2 linked regions of the Aureispira sp. CCB-E genome follow. The protein of the gene in region 1 interacts with the protein of each later gene in a pairwise test. Links are inferred from orthologs where the notes say so. Each region holds a gene or a part of one and is shown on either strand. Other genes may lie near its edges.

Evidence for each region.
Region 2: the proteins of rsfS (region 1) and QP953_RS15925 interact in binary tests that used the Escherichia coli proteins (3 or more experiments, as listed by UniProt). The link is inferred for Aureispira sp. CCB-E from one-to-one orthologs.

The regions. Positions count from the first base shown.
Region 1 is NZ_CP133671.1:1,481,875-1,484,896, reverse strand. The notes cover bases 125-2,809. They hold rsfS (ribosome silencing factor), read left to right. Parts: upstream 125-1,114; coding sequence 1,115-1,504; downstream 1,505-2,809. Other genes in these bases: ftsH (ATP-dependent zinc metalloprotease FtsH), read left to right, coding at 1,648-2,809; QP953_RS05610 (biotin--[acetyl-CoA-carboxylase] ligase), read right to left, coding at 139-912; QP953_RS05615 (CapA family protein), read left to right, coding at 125-130. Outside these bases: more of QP953_RS05615, read left to right, coding at 1-124; more of ftsH, read left to right, coding at 2,810-3,022. UniProt on the Escherichia coli protein: Functions as a ribosomal silencing factor. Interacts with ribosomal protein uL14 (rplN), blocking formation of intersubunit bridge B8.
Region 2 is NZ_CP133671.1:4,108,414-4,111,684, forward strand. What follows is about bases 109-3,042. They hold QP953_RS15925 (AAA family ATPase), read left to right. Parts: upstream 109-1,001; coding sequence 1,002-2,084; downstream 2,085-3,042. Other genes in these bases: QP953_RS15920 (T9SS type A sorting domain-containing protein), read left to right, coding at 109-735; QP953_RS15930 (PEP/pyruvate-binding domain-containing protein), read left to right, coding at 2,188-3,042. Outside these bases: more of QP953_RS15920, read left to right, coding at 1-108; more of QP953_RS15930, read left to right, coding at 3,043-3,171.

The sequences.
Region 1 (3,022 bases):
TTTTCCAGAATCACCAGTAGAATTTTCTTTAGAAGAAGGAAGTATTCTTCCGATTACATTAGAAGCAACTCCTACCGCTATCGATAGCATTGCCATAGATAATAGTAGTCAAAATAAATCCGAACATTAGTAGATTTATTACATAAAAACAACTTCTTTAAAAGAATACGCCACAATCTGCTGATTTGTTTGGATTTGTAGTCGACCTTCGGGAGATATGCCTACGATTTTTCCTTGAAAAGTAGCCTTTGTTTTAGCATCTTGATAAGTACGCCATTCTTGATAAGCGTACAATGTTTGCAAATAATCTTGATTTAAAAGATCGTGCTGTTCTGCTTTTAATTGCAAATAGCGTTGTTCTAAATATTCACAGAATAGACCTATCAGTTGATAAGTATCTTGACGAATGTTTGTTTCTAAGAACAAAGAAGTAGGATTGGGTAACTCTGGCGAAAAATACGTTTGATTGATATTTAACCCCACACCAATTATTGTACTTGCCAATACATGCCCTTTTAGTTTATTTTCTATTAATATCCCTCCTATTTTTTTGTCATTGATATAAATATCGTTGGGCCATTTGACAGACAATTCATCAAGAGGAACAATATAATTTTTGAGCAAATCATAGACGGCAAGCGCAACAACTTGGTTTAGCTTAAATTGGGATTGGATGGGCAAAAATTTTGGATACAAAATAACCGACAAGGTGATATTCTCACCTTTGGCACTTTCCCATTTACTGCCAATCTGTCCTCTTCCTGCATACTGGTTATCGGTATAAATGACAGTTCCTTCGATTGGAGTGCTTTTTGCCAGTAGAGTATTAGCAAAAATATTGGTAGAATCTACACTTGCAAGATAATTTGCAACTTTTCCAATGAAAAGGCTGTTAGAAGATACAGGTTTCATGCCTAAGACCAATTTTTTTTCGTTATTTTTACCCAATAAATTTTAGAATCTGTTTGTTCAGATTTTTTCAAAAATATAATTTTATTTCAAGTTACTATTAAAGTTTATAAAGAAACCAAAAAACTATTATTTATCATAACGCAACTGAAAAGTACTCTACTGACTATAAAACAGTGTACTGCGTAGTAAAACTCTTACTGTATTGAGCAACAAAAATATTGCCTTCCAACAAGATGCACAAGATACTCGTGCTTTGACAACTCTTATTATTGATGCTATTCAAGATAACAAAGGGAAAGAAATTGCTTTGTTTGATATGCGTGAATTAGAAGAAGCTAGTAGTGATTTTTTCATTCTTTGCAATGGAAATTCAAAAACACAAATTTTAGGTATCATCAAAAACATTGAGCGACGAGTTTATGAAGAATTTGGAATTCGACCTGATCACTCAGAAGGACAAGAAGCCAATTGGATGTTACTAGATTATTTTTCGGTAGTTATACATGTTTTTTCAAGTGAAAAAAGAGCTTTTTATAACTTAGATGACTTGTGGAGTGATGCTAAAGTAACTAAATACGATAATCAAGATTAAAATGACAGGGAAATATTTGTGCGAACATTAATTTTTTCTTAACTCAATGTTGCGCTTTTCTGACATTCTTAATGCAACTTTTTATTTTCTTTTTAGTTTAAAAGGATAAGACTAAACAGAAACAATTATAGATATCAATAAATATGGAACAAAAAAATTCACCTGGCAACAAACCAAAATTTAATGCTTATTGGTTTTATGCCATCATTGCGGTGATTCTAATTTCGCTTAACTTATTCAACCTTACAGGTTCTACTCCTGATATATCAATGACGGAATTGACAAAACTCATAAAAAAGGGGGATGTTGATAAGATTGTCATTGTAAGTACGGGAGAACAGAGTAAGTATGCAGACATTTACATCGACAAGGAAAAACTATCGAATGAAGCATACGAAAAAGTATCCAAATCTACGATTGGTACCGCCAATCCTGGTCCTCACTACAAACATACGGTTATCGTTGTTGAGACCTTTATGAAAGAAGTAAAAGAGGTACAAAAAGAATATTTGGCAGCTAATCCTAATGCGGAAGAAATAACCTTTGGTACCGAAACTAAAGGTACATTAGCTGGGATTATTATGTGGCTATTTCCTTTTATTTTGCTCATTGGAATTTGGGTCTTCTTCATGCGCCGCGTTGGTGGCGGTGGTGGTGGCGCTGGTGGTCAAATATTTAATATTGGTCGCTCTAAAGCCACTCTATTTGACAAAGATACAAAGGTAAATGTAACCTTTAAAGATGTTGCTGGTTTGGACGAAGCCAAAGAAGAGGTCATGGAAGTGGTTGACTTCTTGCGCAATCCTAAAAAATATACTGTCTTAGGGGGTAAAATTCCAAAAGGGGTTTTGTTAGTAGGCCCTCCAGGTACGGGTAAAACATTATTGGCAAAAGCAGTAGCAGGAGAAGCAGATGTTCCTTTCTTTAGTATTTCTGGTTCTGACTTCGTTGAAATGTTTGTGGGAGTAGGAGCATCAAGAGTTCGTGACTTGTTCCGCCAAGCTAGAGAAAAAGCACCTTGTATCATCTTTATTGATGAGATTGATGCTATTGGTCGTGCAAGAGGAAGAAATTCGATGCAAGGAAATGACGAGCGTGAAAATACTTTGAACCAATTGTTGGTAGAAATGGATGGTTTTAGCACCGATAAAGGGGTTATTCTTGTTGCTGCAACCAACCGCCCTGATATTTTAGATACAGCCTTGTTGCGTCCTGGTCGATTTGACCGCCAAATTGGAATTGGTAAACCAGACTTAGTTGGTCGGGAGCAAATTTTCAAAGTACATCTAAAACCTATCAAAATCAGTGATAATGTTGATGCCAAAACGTTGGCGATGCAAACACCTGGTTTTGCAGGGGCTGAGATTTCTAATATTTGTAATGAAGCTGCCTTAATCGCCGCTAGACACGATAAGTCAGAGGTAGATATGGAAGATTTCAACAAAGCTATTGATCGTGTTATTGGTGGTTTGGAAAAGAAAAACAAGCTAATCTCTCCAGAAGAAAAGAGAGTAATTG
Region 2 (3,271 bases), 2.6 Mb from region 1 along the record:
GTTCCAAGATCTAGGTATTTACAGGATATAGATTTTGAGAAAGAAATGTTAGCTAGTCCGAAGTTTGATATTGAAATTGATACTTTCCACCATAACAATGCAGGCATCTTTACGATAGAAGCTACTGTAAAAGCTCTGGTAGATTTACCGAATCCTGTTCGTTACAGAATTAATACAGTCATTACCGAAGATTCGCTAACGTATGGTGGCGCAAGTAATAGCATGGTACATGCTGTTGTTAGAAAAGATGATGAAGCAGCCAATATACGAACTCGTTCTTGGGCAGTTGGAGATACACAAAAAGTAACCTTAACTTGGAATCATGGCGCAACTTCAATTGTTTATCGTCCTGAGCATTTTCAAGCTGTTGTATTCATCCAAGCAGAACTTAGCAGAGAAGTATTCCAAGCTGCAACCTCGAGAGATGTTAGTGGATATTGGGTTGGTGTTGATCAAATTGCTGCTGAACCAGAACTAAATGAAATCAACTCTATGAATCTATATCCAAATCCTGCGAAAGATTACTTTAATGTTTCTTTTGATAAGGCTTTAAAACAAGATTACAACTGGAAACTAGTTGGAATTAATGGTGTAGAACATCAGACAGGGATGGTTTATGCTGGGGATAAGGACATTCAAATTAGTAATTACGATTTTCCTTCTGGAGTTTATGTATTTATAGTTTATAATGAACATGTCTTTTCGCAACGTAAAGTCATTATTAATCAAGAATAAGAAAAAAGCAATTGTAATTTAAATATTATTTAGGTGTCAGCAAGGTTTCATCAACTTGTTGGCACCTTTTTTTGTTTTATTAAAAGATAACTTTAGATCAAAGTATTTCGATCCATCAAAAATTATTATTTTGCAGTCCAAGTAATTAAGCAAGTGATCCCAAAAATCAAGCTGTGACACTAGTCTTTTTTAGTATGAAAAATTTTGGTATTGCTTAATTTTCACAAAAAATTGCTCTACAAATAACAAAACACAATTATACAAGAATGTCAGAAACGCTGTTAAAATATCACGCAGAACAGGAATACGCAAAAGAATTAGAAGCATTAGCTAAACACGATAAGTTTCCTAAACCAGCGAATTGGAAACTATCTCCATGGGCAGTTGTTACGTATATTATAGGTGGAGAATTAGAAGATGGGACTATCATCAATCCTAAATATTTTGGTAAAAGGCGTGTTATAGAAATTGCTGTCGCTACCTTGGTAACAGATCGTGCGTTATTGCTTATGGGAGTTCCTGGAACTGCTAAAACTTGGGTTGCAGAACATCTTTCAGCAGCTATTTCAGGAACTTCCACATTGTTAGTTCAAGGAACTGCGGGGATTAATGAAGACACCCTTCGCTATAGTTGGAATTATGCTAGCCTTTTGGCTAAAGGACCTTCTGAAGAAGCTTTAGTTCCTTCACCTATTATGTTAGCAATGCAACAAGGAAAGTTAGCAAGAGTTGAGGAGTTAACTAGAATTCCCTCTGATGTTCAAGATACTTTGATTACCATACTCTCTGAAAAAACACTTCCTATCCCTGAGTTAAACATAGAGGTTCAAGCTCAAAAAGGGTTTAATGTTATTGCAACCGCAAATGATAGAGACAAAGGAGTCAATGAACTTTCTAGCGCTTTAAAACGTCGTTTCAATACAGTTGTTCTCCCCTTACCTTCTTCTTTGGAGGAAGAGGTTAACATTGTTAAAACACGTGTAGATCAATTGGGTAAAAACCTAGATATACCTGCTGAATTAGCTCCAATCAAAGAAATTGAACGCTTGGTTACGATGTTTAAGGAATTAAGAGATGGGAAGACAATTGATGGCAAAACAAAATTAAAGATGCCTACCTCTACCCTTAGTACTGCTGAAGCTATTTCTGTTATTAATAGTGGTCAAGCTCTAGCCGCACATTTTGGTGACGGAACGATAAAAGCTAGGGATTTAGCGGCAAGTATTATTGGAGCAGTAGTAAAAGATCCTGCACAAGACAGCGAAATTTGGAAAGAATACCTTGAAACAGTTGTCAAAGAAAGAAAAGAATGGTCTGATTTATATAGAGCATTCAAGGAATTGGATTAAATTATAAGGCTCAAATTAACATTGCTTTTTGAGCGATTCACAGTTCGTTATCAATAGAGTATATTTTTATTGCTTAATTCCTTAAACTAAAAGTATCCTAATTATGCGCTTATTTTTTTCTATCATCTTAGTATACTTCTTTTTAGCAAGATTGCAAGCTCAGTCAGGTTATGCTAAACCCGATTTTGCTGTTCAATACATTTCTTATTTTGGAATCGGTTCAGCATCTGTTCAAAAATCTGCTATTATAGGACACAACGCGGCTAATTATGCGCTCATGCAGCAGGCTTTGCCTAAGTGGACAGATCAAGGACTTGGCATTCCTGTTTATTTTTATCAAAAGACCATAGAAGATTGTGGTGCGGATTTACTAATTCAAAAATTAGAAAAAGAATACAATGTATTGGAAGAAAAGGAATTGGCAAAACGGCTTCAAAAAATAAGAGAAACGATACTAGTTGCCGACATTCCTAAAGGGCTGAGCAATCAACTAAAAAATGCTATTCAAGAATTTTATAAAGGAAAAAAAATTAGGATTAGTAGTTCTCCAAACTATTATAGCTCTATCAAAACATTTTCTATTTCGACCTCTCTTGAAGATCTCTCACCTAGTATTACACAAGTCTATGCTTCTTTTTGGAAATTAGAAGCTGTAAAAGAGCGATTTAAAAATAAAGAGAACAAACAATTTGCTTTGGGGTTGCTAATCACTCAAGGTTTTGAATATGGTTATGCAATTGGACGAGTCCAAACAGATTATAGTGGGCAATTTCCATCTATCCACATTATGAGTAAACGAGAATCTTCTACTGAGCGTATTGGTTTTCCTAGATTTGATAGTAAATGGTATCGCACCTATGAGAAAGCAAAAAAAGCAGCTGTCTTTGTTGATAATGCTTCTCTAACGCCTACTGTTCGTGATTTGCAACAGGCGACAATTGTTTTAGATCCAATTTTGAGAGCAGGAAAAGATAAGAAGTTATCTGATAAAAACTATAATACGGTATTTACATTTATAATAAAAAAACTAAATGGGAAGTTTCAATTGAAATTACAACAACCTGAATTACAACTAACTCATCAATAGTTTTCTCTCACCTTTTTAGCTCTTACTTTTTTGCTATTTCTAAAAAAAAATAGCTTCCAGTGAACTTTTTTCTATTTCTTCCTGTTTATATAAAAGACTG